2 linked regions of the Bradyrhizobium diazoefficiens genome follow. The protein of the gene in region 2 interacts with the protein of the main gene of each other region in a pairwise test. Links are inferred from orthologs where the notes say so. Each region holds a gene or a part of one and is shown on either strand. Other genes may lie near its edges. The genes, in order: JJC00_RS02545 and JJC00_RS22835.

The links.
Region 1: the proteins of JJC00_RS22835 (region 2) and JJC00_RS02545 interact in binary tests that used the Escherichia coli proteins (3 or more experiments, as listed by UniProt). The link is inferred for Bradyrhizobium diazoefficiens from one-to-one orthologs.

Annotation. Positions count from the first base shown.
Region 1 is NZ_CP067102.1:544,283-548,118, reverse strand. What follows is about bases 273-3,794. They hold JJC00_RS02545 (2-oxoglutarate dehydrogenase E1 component), read right to left. Parts: upstream 3,443-3,794; coding sequence 473-3,442; downstream 273-472. Other genes in these bases: sucD (succinate--CoA ligase subunit alpha), read right to left, coding at 3,579-3,794; odhB (2-oxoglutarate dehydrogenase complex dihydrolipoyllysine-residue succinyltransferase), read right to left, coding at 273-293. Outside these bases: more of odhB, read right to left, coding at 1-272; more of sucD, read right to left, coding at 3,795-3,836. UniProt on the Escherichia coli protein: E1 component of the 2-oxoglutarate dehydrogenase (OGDH) complex which catalyzes the decarboxylation of 2-oxoglutarate, the first step in the conversion of 2-oxoglutarate to succinyl-CoA and CO(2).
Region 2 is NZ_CP067102.1:4,861,203-4,864,405, reverse strand. Bases 81-2,969 are described here. They hold JJC00_RS22835 (ABC-F family ATP-binding cassette domain-containing protein), read right to left. Parts: upstream 2,512-2,969; coding sequence 649-2,511; downstream 81-648. Other genes in these bases: JJC00_RS22825 (sulfur globule protein precursor), read right to left, coding at 2,941-2,969; JJC00_RS22830 (hypothetical protein), read right to left, coding at 2,558-2,731; JJC00_RS22840 (alpha/beta fold hydrolase), read left to right, coding at 81-527. Also shown: more of JJC00_RS22840, read left to right, coding at 1-80; more of JJC00_RS22825, read right to left, coding at 2,970-3,201. UniProt on the Escherichia coli protein: Genetic data indicate it may be involved in ribosome assembly or function.

The sequences.
Region 1 (3,836 bases), 4.3 Mb from region 2 along the record:
GCGGCGGCAGGCGCCGGCGCAGCAGCAGCGGGCTTGGCGGCCGGCTTGGCGCCGGCGGCACCGTCGGTGATCTGGCCGAGCAGCGCACCAACGGCAACCGTCGTGCCATCGGCGGCGATGATTTCGCTCAGCGTGCCCGCGGACGGCGCCGGGACTTCGATGGTGACCTTGTCGGTCTCGAGCTCCACCAAGGGCTCGTCGACGGCGACGGCGTCGCCAGCCTTCTTGAACCAGCGGCCGATGGTGGCCTCGGTGACGGATTCGCCGAGCGTCGGCACACGAATTTCAGTCATGGTCTTTTCCTTAATCGTTTTTTGGCCGTCATCGTCCGCCTTGTGCGCAGTTGCGCACTGGGGCGGACGATCCAGTACTCCGTGACGATCGTGGATCAGAACGGACGCCGCGGCGTACTGGATGCCCCGCCCTTGTGCGCGATTGCGCACTGGGCGGGGCATGACAATTGGAATTTCGGTTAGCTCAGTGCTTCGTCCAGGAACGCCTTCAACTGCGCCTGATGCTTGGACATCAGACCAGTGGCGGTCGCGGCGGAAGCGGCGCGGCCGACATAACGCGGACGCCGGCTCACGCCGTTCACCTGGTTCAGCACCCATTCCAGATAGGGCTCGATGAAGTGCCAGGCACCCATGTTGCGGGGCTCTTCCTGGCACCAGATCACTTCCGCCTTCTTGAAGCGGGACAGCTCGGCCACCAGCGCCTTCAGCGGCACCGGATAGAGCTGCTCGACGCGCATCAGGTAGATGTCGTCGATGCCGCGCTTCTCGCGCTCCTCGTAGAGGTCGTAATAGACCTTGCCCGAGCACAGCACGATGCGGCGGATCTTGTCGTCCGGAACGAGCTTGATCGCCTCGTTCGGCAGCATCTGGGCATCATCATAGAGGATGCGGTGGAAGGTCGTATCCTTGGCGAGCTCCTCCAGACGCGACACGGCCCGCTTGTGACGCAGCAGCGATTTCGGCGTCATCACGATCAGCGGCTTGCGGATCTCGCGATGCAGCTGGCGGCGCAGCACGTGGAAGTAGTTCGCCGGCGTGGTCGGGTAGACCACCTGCATGTTGTCTTCCGCGCACATCTGCAGGTAACGCTCCAGACGCGCCGAAGAGTGCTCCGGTCCCTGGCCCTCATAGCCGTGTGGCAGCAGGCAGACGAGGCCGGACATGCGCAGCCATTTGCGCTCGCCTGAGGAGATGAACTGGTCGAACACGACCTGCGCGCCGTTGGCGAAGTCGCCGAACTGGGCTTCCCACAGGGTCAGCGTGTTCGGCTCGGCGAGCGAGTAGCCGTATTCGAAGCCGAGCACGGCCTCTTCCGACAGCAACGAGTTGATGACCTCGTAGTGGCCCTGCTCGTGGCCGAGATGGTTGAACGGCGTGTAGCGGCTCTCGTCCTCCTGGTCGATCAGGACCGAGTGACGCTGCGAGAAGGTGCCGCGCTCCGAATCCTGTCCGGACAGACGGACGTGATGGTTCTCGTTCAGCAGCGTGCAGAACGCCAGCGCCTCGCCGGTCGCCCAGTCGATGCCCACGCCGGTGTCGATCGCCTTGGCGCGGTTGTCGAGGAAGCGCTGGATGGTGCGGTGAACGCGGAAACCGTCCGGGACCTTGGTGATCTTGCGGCCGATTTCCTTGAGCTCAGCCGTGCCGACCCCGGTGACGCCGCGCCGTGCATCTTCTTCCTGATCGGCGATCTTGAAGCCAGACCACTTGCCGTCGAGCCAGTCAGCCTTGTTCGGCTTGTAGGAGGTGCCGGCCTCGAACTCGGCATCGAGCCGCGCGCGCCAGTCGGCCTTGGCCTTGTCGACCTCGCCCTCGGTCATCACGCCTTCGCTGATCAGGCGGCGGGCGTAGAGCTCGAGCGTCGTCGGATGAGCCGCGATCCTCTTGTACATCACCGGCTGGGTGAAGGCCGGCTCGTCGCCCTCGTTATGGCCATGCCTGCGGTAGCAGAACATGTCGATGACGACGGGCTTGTGGAATTTCTGCCGGAATTCGGTCGCGACCTTGGCCGCGAACACCACGGCTTCCGGATCGTCGCCGTTCACGTGGAAAATCGGCGCGTCGATCATCTTCGCCACGTCAGACGGATAGGGCGAGGAGCGCGAGTAGCGCGGATAGGTGGTGAAGCCGATCTGGTTGTTGACGATGAAGTGCACGGAGCCGCCGGTGCGGTAGCCCTTCAGGTCCGACAGACCGAAGCATTCCGCGACCACGCCCTGGCCGGCGAACGCCGCGTCGCCATGCATGAGCAGCGGCATCACCGAGATGCGCTGGTCCGGCGGATCGCCATGCTGGTCCTGCTTGGCGCGGACTTTTCCGAGCACGACGGGATCGACGATCTCGAGATGCGAGGGGTTCGCGGTCAGCGACAGATGGATACGATTGCCGTCGAACTCGCGGTCCGAGGACGCACCGAGGTGATATTTGACGTCGCCCGAGCCTTCGACCGCGTCGGGATTGGCCGAGCCACCCTTGAATTCGTGGAACAGCGCCCGATGCGCCTTGCCCATCACCTGCGTCAGCACGTTGAGGCGGCCGCGATGCGGCATGCCGACCACGACTTCCTTCACGCCGAGATTGCCGCCGCGCTTGATGATCTGCTCGAGCGCCGGGATCAGCGATTCACCGCCATCGAGGCCGAAGCGCTTCGTGCCGGTGAACTTGGTGTCGCAGAACTTCTCGAAGCCTTCGGCTTCGACCAGCTTCATCAGGATCGCGCGCCGGCCTTCGCGGGTGAACGAGATCTCCTTGTCCGGACCCTCGATGCGCTCCTGGATCCAGGCCTTCTGCGCGGCGTTGCTGATGTGCATGAATTCGACGCCGAGCGTCTGGCAGTAGGTGCGCTCGCAGATCGCGGTGATTTCGCGCAAGTTGGCGTATTCAAGCCCGAGCACGTGATCGAGGAAGATCTTGCGGTCGAAATCGGCTTCGCCGAAGCCGTAGGTGCGCGGGTCGAGCTCTTCGCGGTTGCGCGGGGCTTCGATGCCGAGCGGATCGAGCTTGGCGTGGAAGTGGCCGCGCATGCGATAGGAGCGGATCAGCATCAGGGCGCGGACGGAGTCGCGCGTGGCCTGGAGCACGTCGGCTGAGGAAATGTCAGCGCCCTTGTCGCCGCCCTTGGCCTGCGCCTTGGCGGCGATTTTGGCACCGACCGCCTTCTCCACCTCGGCCCAGTTGCCGTCGAGGGCGGAGGTCAGATCGTCCGTCGGGGCCAGCGGCCAGTTGGCGCGCTCCCAGGACGGGCCCTCGGCGTTCTTCCGGACGTCGGCGGGCTGGTCGTTGAGGCTCTTGAAGAACTCCTGCCACTCGGCGTCGACCGAGGACGGGTCCTTCTCGTAGCGGGCGTAGATTTCGTCGATGTAGGTGGCGTTGATGCCCTGCAAAAAGGAGGAGAGGGCAAAGGCTGCGTTCGCGTCTTGGCGAGACATACTTGAGTTCCTGGCGATTTTGGTTCGCGCATAACAAACGGCGCTGGCGCTGAGCTCCCGGCAGAGGCTCAGCGCGACAGGCACCATTTATCCTATTTGCTGCGAAACTTCGCCCGGAAAAGTACGAAGGAGTGAATTAGCCCTTCAATTTTTCGGCAAGCGTATGGCCGAGGCGGGCGGGAGACGGCGACACTGTAATCCCTGCGGATTTCATGGCGTCGGTCTTGGAACCGGCGTCGCCCTTGCCACCCGAAATGATCGCACCGGCGTGGCCCATGCGGCGGCCGGGAGGTGCGGTGACGCCGGCGATGAAACCGACCATCGGCTTCTTGCGGCCGCGCTTGGCCTCGTCCTTGAGGAACTGGGCGGCGTCTTCCTCGGCGGAACCGCCGAT
Region 2 (3,203 bases):
TGCTTGACCACCCGGACGCCGTCTCCAGGGCGGTCCTGCTCGACATCGCGCCGACGGCGACAATGTATGCGAGGGCGAACAAGGAATTCGCGACGCGCTACATGTGGTGGTTCTTCCTCATCCAGCCGGCCCCGCTTCCGGAGACGTTGATCGGCAACAATCTCGAATTCTATCTTCAGACCCATATCAACAAGCAGAACAAGACGCCGGGAGCCATCGATCCGGTCGCGCTCGAGGAGTACCGGCGGTGCTACACTCGCGAGACTCTGCACGCCGTGTGCGAGGATTATCGCGCCGCCGCCGGAATCGACCTGATCCACGACGAGGCGGATTTCGAAAAGAGGATCGGTTGCCCGCTCCTCGTGCTGTGGGGCGAAAAGGGCGTGGTCGGATCGACCTATGACGTGCTCGATACCTGGCGCGCCAAAGCGAACAACGTGCAAGGCGGAAGCCTGCCCTGCGGACATTACCTGCCGGAGGAAGCGCCGGAGCTTCTGCTGCAGAAGCTCGACGCCTTTTTCACGTGATTTTCGGAAAGCGCGTCGGCAGAGCCGGCTGCTCCGCAAAAGGCATTCAGTTCAATGCTTAAAGGTGTGGTGTCATAACACCGGTACCGTGCATGGGGTTGTTTTCCAGCTTTTGCTGCGGCTAGCTCGCCGCCTCGTCGAATTGCGCGCTCGCCTCGAGCCATTGCTCCTCCGCGCGCGCGAGCGCGTCGGCCGCATTCGCGCGGGCCTTTGAGAGCTGCGCGGCCTGCTTGGGATCGCGCGTAAAAATGTCGGGCAAAGCGAGTGCTGTGTCGATCTTGGCGATGATGTCGCTGACGCGGGCGATCTCGCTCTCGGCTTCCGCGATACGTTTCTTCAGCGAGCCGCGATTGTCCGATCTCGGTCGCTGCGGCTTCTCGCTCGGTGCGCTGCGCTCGCGCGGGGCGGGCTCGCCGTTGCGCGAGGACAGCACCAGGCGGCGGTATTCGTCGAGGTCGCCGTCGTAATTGGTCACGGTGCGGTCGGCGACGATCCAGAGCTGGTCGGCGCAGGCCTCGATCAGATAGCGGTCGTGGGAGACCATGATGATCGCGCCAGGAAAATCGTTGATCGCCTCGGCCAACGCGGCGCGGCTGTCGATATCGAGATGGTTGGTCGGCTCGTCCAGGATGATCATGTTGGGGCCGAAGAAGGTCGCAAGCCCCAACAGCAGCCGCGCCTTCTCGCCGCCCGAGAGTTTACCAGCCTTGGTGTCGGCCGCCTTGCCGGAGAAGCCGATCGCGCCGGCGCGGGCTCGCACCTTTGCTTCGGGCGCGTCGCCCATCAGCTTGCGGATATGGTCGTAGGCGGAGGCGTCCTCGTTCAATTCGTCGAGCTGATGCTGCGCGAAATAGGCGATCGACAGCTTGTCCGCGCGGGTCACTTTCCCCGAGAACGGCGCCAGACGCGCGGCGAGCAGCTTTACGAGGGTCGACTTGCCGTTGCCGTTGGCGCCGAGAAGCGCGATGCGGTCGTCATTGTCGATGCGCAGCGTCACGCGGCTGAGCACCGGCGTTGCCGGATCGTAGCCGACCGAAGCATTGTCGACGGCGATGATCGGCGGCGACAAGATCTTTTCCGGCGCTGGAAATGTGATCTCGCGCACGTCCTCCGTCACCAGCGCCCTGATCGGCTTCAGCCGTTCCAGCATCTTGACGCGTGATTGGGCCTGGCGCGCCTTGGACGCCTTGGCCTTGAATCGATCCACGAAGGCTTGCAGATGCGCGCGCTCCGCTTCCTGGCGCTTGATCTGCTTGGCATCGAGCAGCTCGCGCGCGGCGCGCTGCTCCTCGAAGGAGGAGTAGGTGCCCTTGTAGAGCGTGAGCTTGCCGCGCTCCAGGTGCAGGATCTGGTCGACCGAGCTCTCCAGCAGGTCGCGGTCATGGCTGATCACGATCACCGTGCGCGGGTAATGCGCGAGGTGGTCCTCGAGCCACAGCGTGCCTTCGAGGTCGAGATAGTTGGTGGGCTCGTCGAGCAGCAGCAAGTCAGGGGCTGCGAACAGCGTCGCCGCCAGCGCGACGCGCATACGCCACCCGCCGGAGAATTCGGCGCAGGGGCGCAGCTGGTCGGCGGCGGAAAACCCGAGGCCGGACAGGATCGCGGCGGCGCGGCTTGGGGCCGAATGCGCGTCGATGTCGACCAGCCGGGTCTGGATCTCGGCGATCCGGTGCGGATCGGTGGCGCTCTCGGCTTCATGAAGCAGCGCGTCGCGCTCGAGGTCGGCCTTGAGCACGACCGAGATCAGGCTTTCGGGGCCGTTTGGGGCTTCCTGCGCCAGGCTTCCCACGCGCCAGCGCGGCGGCAGCGTCACCGAGCCGTGCTCGGCCGCAAGCTCGCCGCGGATCACCTTGAACAGCGTCGATTTGCCGGTGCCATTGCGTCCGACCATGCCGACGCGCGAGCCGGGCGTGATCTGCACGGAGCTACTATCGATCAGAAGGCGTCCGGCAAGGCGGATGGAGAGGTCGGTGATGGAGAGCATGCGGCCTTGTCACCGCAGGCGGGATCAAACGCAACCCGATTTTTCGTTAGTGCGACTCGCGCTCGCGCTTCCTCAACTCGTCCATCAGCTGCTCGAGATGCGTCGGGAGCCGGGGCTCAGGACGAAGGCTCTGCTGAAGCAGCTCGCCCACGGCATCGCAAATCGAGCGGCTGGTGCGCCGGTCGATCTGTTCGGTGTCATTGGCAAAAAGGCCAGCCATCGCAGGGTTCCGTGTTTTTGAAGTATCGATACGGTACCAAGTCATTGGCCCCAAAATGGTTTCGTCGGGCGTCGGGATACCTGGCCTTCTAGTAAAGATTGTATGAATTCGCCGTATTTGCCCAAATACAAGGCCCCGGCGGGGGGAACGCCGGGGCCTCTCTTGCAAGGTACCGCAGGGGGGAACGGTACCTCAGGAAGCTGCTGGGCTCAGTAGCAGCGGTTGATCAGCCGCCAGCGGGGTCCCCAGGGGGTCGGGACCAGCCGGCGCACATAGCAGCCACCATAACCGTAGGAGACGGGCGCGGCGTAGAAGCGCGGTCCGCCCCAGCCCCAGCCGCCGTGATGCCAGCCGCCACCGCCGTGCCAGCCCCAGCCACCGCCATGCCAGTGAGCGGAGGCGGAGGTGGGAGCCAGCGCGGCACCCAGCGCGACCGCGGCGACTGCAGCGAGCGAAAGTTTCCTCAACATGA